Sinorhizobium fredii: one gene and its partner. The protein of the gene in region 2 interacts with the protein of the main gene of each other region in a pairwise test. Links are inferred from orthologs where the notes say so. Each region holds a gene or a part of one and is shown on either strand. Other genes may lie near its edges.

Region 1 (3,175 bases), 2.5 Mb from region 2 along the record:
ATTCGGTTTCGGGCCGAAGCCCGTGATTCCGTTAGGCGACGCTGAGCGTTGCCGGATCGATCTTGAGGCCGGGACCCATCGTCGAGGAGATCGCCACGCGCTTGACGTAGTTACCCTTCGCGCCGGTCGGCTTCGCCTTGATCACCGCGTCTGCGAAGGCGCGGATGTTCTCTTCCAGCGCCTTGGCATCGAAGGATGCCTTGCCGACGCCGGCGTGAACGATACCAGCCTTTTCGACGCGGAACTCGACGGCGCCGCCCTTCGAAGCCTTGACGGCCGCAGCGACGTCCATGGTGACGGTTCCGACCTTCGGGTTCGGCATCATGCCGCGCGGACCGAGAACCTTGCCGAGACGGCCGACGAGCGGCATCATGTCGGGGGTCGCGATGCAGCGATCGAAGTCGATCTTGCCGCCCTGAACGATTTCGACGAGGTCTTCCGCGCCGACGATGTCGGCGCCGGCAGCCTTGGCCTCCTCGGCCTTCGCACCACGTGCGAACACGGCGACACGAACCGAGCGGCCGGTGCCGTTCGGCAGGTTGACGACGCCGCGGACCATCTGGTCGGCATGGCGAGGGTCGACGCCGAGGTTCATCGCCACTTCGATCGTCTCGTCGAACTTGGCGGTCGCACGCTCCTTGACGAGCGTCACGGCTTCGGTGAGGCCGTAGACCTTCGCCGGATCAATGCCCTCGCGGGACTTCTGTACACGCTTTGCAATCTTCGCCATGGTCTTAGCCCGTCACTTCCAGGCCCATGGAGCGGGCGGAGCCCTCGACCATTGCCATTGCGCCTTCGATATCGGCCGCGTTGAGGTCCTTCATCTTGGCCTCGGCGATCGTGCGGATCTGAGCCTTCGAGATCGAGCCGGCCTTCGCCTTACCCGGGGTCTTCGAACCGGACTGGATCTTCGCTTCGCGCTTCAGGAAGTAGCTGACCGGCGGCTGCTTCATGACGAAGGTGAAGGACTTGTCCTGGTAATAGGTGATGACGACCGGAATCGGCATACCCTTTTCCATTTCCTGCGTGGCGGCGTTGAACGCCTTGCAGAATTCCATGATGTTAATGCCGCGCTGACCAAGCGCAGGACCGATCGGCGGCGACGGGTTCGCCGAGCCGGCCTTGACCTGCAGCTTGAGCTGGCCTGCAACTTTCTTAGCCATTTCTCTCTGCCTCTCTTTGCCCCACCCGGCAAACCGGAAGCGGGAACTGTTCAGCCGGTTGCCCGGCTCCTTGCCGGTCGGTTGACCGGCGGCTGCGGTTGCGTGGTGCGGATAGACCGGTCTGGCTAAGACCGGCTCCCTCCCACGCGCATGCGGATCACTCCGCCGGAGCAGGCCGACATGTCAGCCTGCCCATTCTCATAAGCTTGCGTTCTTTCAGACCTTCTCGACCTGGCCGTATTCCAGCTCGACCGGCGTGGCGCGGCCGAAGATCGACACCTCGACCTTCAGGCGCGAGCGCTCCTCGTCGACATCCTGCACGATGCCGTTGAAGGAGGCGAATGGCCCATCCGACACGCGGACCTGCTCGCCGATTTCAAACGAGACCGAAGGCTTCGGACGCTCGACGCCATCCTGGACCTGACCGAGGATCCGATCCGCCTCATGGTCCGGGATCGGCACCGGCTTGCTGTCGGTGCCAAGAAAACCGGTGACCTTCGGCGTGTTCTTGATGAGGTGGTAAGCCTCGTCCGTCAAATTCGCCCGCACGAGAACGTAGCCCGGGAAGAACTTCCGCTCGGAATCGACCTTGCGGCCGCGACGGACCTCAACGACTTTCTCGGTCGGAACGAGAATCTTCTCAAACAGATGCGAGAGACCCTTCTGCCTCGCCTTCTCCTCGATCGATTCGGCGACCTTCTTCTCGAAATTTGAATAGGCGTGAACGATGTACCAGCGCGCAGCCATCTAACCCTCCACCCAAATCAAGCGCCAACGTTGAGGATCAGGCTCATCAGCCAACCCATCAACTGGTCCGCACCAAAGAAGAAGGCGGCGGCAAAAGAGACCATGACGAAGACCATCAGCGTCGAGATCGTCGTCTCGCGCCGCGAAGGCCAAGTCACTTTTGACGTTTCGGAGCGTACTTGCTGCAGAAACGTGAACGGATTCGTTTTGGATGCCATAAAATGCTCACGCCATTACGGCGCGTAAAGCCGATGTGTCAGCCCCACGCACCGCGTGTCTGTTTGGACCCTACATAAAGACCGATTCCAAAAACCACAAGAGCCGATCGGTCTTTTTTGTGAATATATGAACGGCCGCGCCGCCCGTCCCGCACATTCTGGCCGAAGTCAAACAACAGGGCAAGAAGGAGGGAAAATGGCAGGGGCAGAGGGGCTCGAACCCCCGACCTGCGGTTTTGGAGACCGCCGCTCTACCAACTGAGCTATACCCCTAGACGAGACACACAACCGTGACCGGCTGCATCCTCGAGACTGCGGCTTCTTATTCAGTTTGCCGGATGCTTTCAAGCGCATTTGCAACAAAAGAGCAAAAAGTGCCAAGAAAAGTTTCTCATGGCCGTAGGCTACCCCAGCGCGCAGCCGCTACGTGCCAGGCTGCACATATTTCCGCCAATCATGCTCCTCCTTGAAGCCGAGGACCTCGCGGATCTTTCGGTTCGACAGAAGCCCCTCGAACTCGCCGATCTCTCTGGTGAAGGGCACGTTCGGATAGAACTGCCTGGCGAGCTCGCGGGTCGGCGTGTTGGCCGACACGGTGTCGTTGCAGGCGTTGAAGACCGCGAAGCCGAGCCCGTCCTTTTCGATGCAAAGCTTGACGATCTGCCCCAGGTCGCGCGCATCGATATAGCTCCAGGCAATCCGCTTGCGGATCTCCGGATGCGCGAAAAAGTGGGGAAAGCGTTCGTATTCGTGCGGCTCGATCACGTTGCCGATGCGCAGTGCATAGATATCGAAGCCGGACCGCTCCGCAAAGGCGCGGGCGGTCTTTTCGTTTACCACTTTGGAGAGCCCGTAGGAATCCATCGGATCGACGTCGTAGTCCTCCTCCAGCGGAAAGCTGTGGAAGTCGCGATGCCCCTCGGCAAAGCAGACCCCGTAGGTGGTCTCGCTCGACGCGACGATGATCTTGCGGATGCCGAGCTTCACCGCCGCCTCGATGACGTTGTAGGTGCCCATCACATTGACCCGGAAGGTCTCGTTGTCCGG
Region 2 (3,146 bases):
AGCCCGGGACATCCTCTTCATCGGCAAAGTCGAGTTCCGCCTCGATCATCGCGCGTGCATGGGTCAGGCGTCGCGCCCAGCCGTGGTAAAGAGCCGATTGACCGCCGCTCGCCTGTTCGATCGCCAGGCGACGCTGCATTTCGGTTTCGGCCGAAATCAGGTCGGCCAGTCCCTCGACCTCGACGAGGTCCAACTTGCCGTTCTGAAAAGCGCGCCGCGAGAATTCGCCAGCGTCTGCGTGCCGCAATCCATCGAACTCGCCAAGCGCCTCGAGGACGGCGTGCACGACGGCTCGCCCGCCATGGAGCTGCAGCTCGCAGCAATCCTCCCCCGTGAACGACGACGGTCCGGGAAAATAGATCAACAGCCCGCTATCGAGCATCTCACCGTTTCGATTCCGAATCGTTCGGAGCGAGGCGGAGCGCGGTTTTGGCAGAGCGCCGCAAAGCTGCACGATCGCACCGGCCGTCGCCGGTCCGCTGATGCGAATGACAGCAATCCCGGCGGGCAGGGCGCCGCTGGAGAGCGCGTAGATAGTGTCCGTGAGCTGCATCGGCTTGTTCGATTTGGTGAGCACACAGGTCAAACCTGTGCGCCGGCGGCGTCTTCCGTCTGTATCGAGGAGCTAACTCTCTCTCCTTGCGCCCGAAACAGACGCAGCTGTCGGCACAGGGAACGGCGCAGACTTATGCATGTCTGGGCGCCGGAATGCAAGTATGGTGGGCCCTCGGAGTCCGGCGCAACGTCGGCATTGTTTCACGTGAATCACCGCCGTGCACGGAAGCCGAAGGTCATCTTGGGTTGCCAACGTCAGATCGGCTCGCTGCCCCTCATAGAAAAAGGCGGGACTCGCGAGTCCCGCCTTGCCACAAGAGTCGCCGCAGACCCGATCAGGTGTTCATCGAATCGAAGAAGTCGCCGTTGGTCTTCGTCTGCTTGAGTTTGTCGATCAGGAACTCGATCGCGTCGGTCGTGCCCATCGGCGCGAGAATGCGACGCAACACAAAGATCTTCTGCAGGTCCTGGCGCGGCACCAGCAGGTCTTCCTTGCGCGTGCCGGACTTCAGGATATCCATGGCCGGGAAGATACGCTTGTCGGCGACCTTGCGGTCAAGGACGATTTCCGAGTTGCCGGTGCCCTTGAACTCTTCAAAGATGACTTCGTCCATGCGGCTGCCCGTGTCGATCAGCGCCGTCGCGATAATCGTCAGCGAGCCGCCTTCCTCGATGTTGCGGGCCGCGCCGAAGAAGCGCTTTGGCCGCTGCAGCGCATTGGCGTCGACACCGCCGGTGAGCACCTTGCCTGATGACGGAACGACGGTGTTGTAGGCACGTCCGAGGCGCGTAATCGAATCGAGCAGAATGACCACATCGCGGCCGTGCTCAACGAGGCGCTTGGCCTTTTCGATCACCATCTCGGCCACCTGCACGTGGCGCGTCGCCGGTTCGTCGAACGTCGAGGAGACGACTTCGCCCTTCACCGAGCGCTGCATGTCGGTCACTTCTTCCGGCCGCTCGTCGATCAGGAGAACGATCAGATAGCATTCCGGGTGATTGGCGGTGATCGAATGGGCGATGTTCTGCAGGAGAACCGTCTTACCGGTACGCGGCGGCGCGACGATCAGGCCGCGCTGGCCCTTGCCGAGCGGCGCCACCAAGTCGATGACCCGGGCAGACAGGTCCTTGGAGGTCGGTACTTCCAGTTCCATCTTGAAGCGCTCATTCGGGTAGAGCGGCGTCAGGTTGTCGAAGTGGACCTTATGGCGGATCTTCTCCGGATCGTCGAAATTGATCGTGTTGACCTTGAGCAGCGCGAAGTAGCGCTCGCCTTCCTTCGGTCCGCGGATCGGCCCCTCGACCGTATCGCCCGTCTTCAACGAGAAGCGGCGAATCTGCGACGGCGAAATGTAGATGTCATCCGGACCGGGCAGGTAATTTGCATTTGCCGACCGAAGAAAGCCAAAGCCGTCCTGAAGGACCTCGACAACGCCTTCCCCGATGATTTCTATTTCTTGCGTGGCCAGATTTTTGAGGATGGCGAACATCAGCTCCTGCTTGCGCATGGTGCTGGCGTTCTCGACCTCGAGCTCTTCGGCAAAGGCCAGGAGATCCGTCGGCGTCTTGTTCTTGAGGTCTTGAAGCTTCATTTCAGCCATGAAGAGTCCATGTCTTGTAGGGGAATGGGAGAGGCGTGATTTTCGTAAGGGAGCTGCGAGGGGAAGGGGGCAGGCTCTAAACTTCGTCACAGGCCTTGGGGATGAAGGAGATGCGCGAAAATAGCGATTCACGTGGAACGCCGCAAGGGGGCGCAGCAATTTAGCGGCAACTATTGCAGCTGCGAATCGTTTGAATTCAGAATGGTTTCACGACGGCGAGGATAACGATGACGATCATCAACAGCGTCGGAGCCTCGTTCATCAGCCTCCAGTAGCGGGCGGTCCTTCGATTCACGTCTCGCTCAAAGTCGGAGACCGCCCGGCTAAAATGCATATGCACCAGCGTCAGCAGAAAGACGCAGAAAAGCTTCGCGTGAAGCCAGCCGCCGCTAAACCCGTAGACGCTCCAGGCGAGATAGAGGCCGAGCAGCCAGGCGATCATCATCGCCGGGTTCATGATGACCTTCAGAAGCCGCCGCTCCATCGTCTTGAAGGTCTCGGACTGCGCCGACCCCGGCACGGCGTCGGTGTGATAGATGAAGAGCCGCGGCATATAGAGCAGCGCCGCCATCCAGGAGATCACTGCGATGATGTGGAACGCCTTGATCCAGAGATACAGATCGTCCGGCTGCCCGATGAAGAGCGCCGCCAGCAGCGCGACGAAGATCAAAAGGGCGGCGATCGCGCGTAGCCGCGCCCGCCTTCCGAGCGCGCTATCGGTTTGCCGCTCGATCATCCCCTGATCCCACGAACGCGCGCCACCAGGGCCGCGACGTTCTCCGGGTCCGCCTCCGGCGTGATGCCGTGGCCGAGATTGAAGATCAACGGCCCGTTGCCGAGCGCATCGAGAATGCGGTCGATGCCGTTTTCCATGGCCGACCCGCCGGCAACGACCCGCATCGGATCGAGATTGCCCTGGACCGGTCCGTCCCTCTGCAATTCTGCGGCAAAGGACAGCGGCACCGTCCAGTCGAGGCCGATCGCGTCCGC

What was found.
Region 1: the proteins of rho (region 2) and nusG interact in binary tests that used the Escherichia coli proteins (3 or more experiments, as listed by UniProt). The link is inferred for Sinorhizobium fredii from one-to-one orthologs.

Annotation. Positions count from the first base shown.
Region 1 is NZ_CP024307.1:1,481,457-1,484,631, reverse strand. Bases 146-3,002 are described here. They hold nusG (transcription termination/antitermination protein NusG), read right to left. Parts: upstream 1,911-3,002; coding sequence 1,380-1,910; downstream 146-1,379. Other genes in these bases: NXT3_RS07135 (NAD-dependent epimerase/dehydratase family protein), read right to left, coding at 2,552-3,002; secE (preprotein translocase subunit SecE), read right to left, coding at 1,928-2,128; rplK (50S ribosomal protein L11), read right to left, coding at 735-1,163; rplA (50S ribosomal protein L1), read right to left, coding at 146-730. Also shown: more of rplA, read right to left, coding at 32-145; more of NXT3_RS07135, read right to left, coding at 3,003-3,175. UniProt on the Escherichia coli protein: Part of the processive rRNA transcription and antitermination complex (rrnTAC). The complex forms an RNA-chaperone ring around the RNA exit tunnel of RNA polymerase (RNAP).
Region 2 is NZ_CP024307.1:3,963,155-3,966,300, forward strand. The notes cover bases 24-2,851. They hold rho (transcription termination factor Rho), read right to left. Parts: upstream 2,157-2,851; coding sequence 891-2,156; downstream 24-890. Other genes in these bases: mnmE (tRNA uridine-5-carboxymethylaminomethyl(34) synthesis GTPase MnmE), read right to left, coding at 24-553; hemJ (protoporphyrinogen oxidase HemJ), read right to left, coding at 2,353-2,851. In the rest of the region: more of mnmE, read right to left, coding at 1-23; more of hemJ, read right to left, coding at 2,852-2,892. UniProt on the Escherichia coli protein: Facilitates transcription termination by a mechanism that involves Rho binding to the nascent RNA, activation of Rho's RNA-dependent ATPase activity, and release of the mRNA from the DNA template.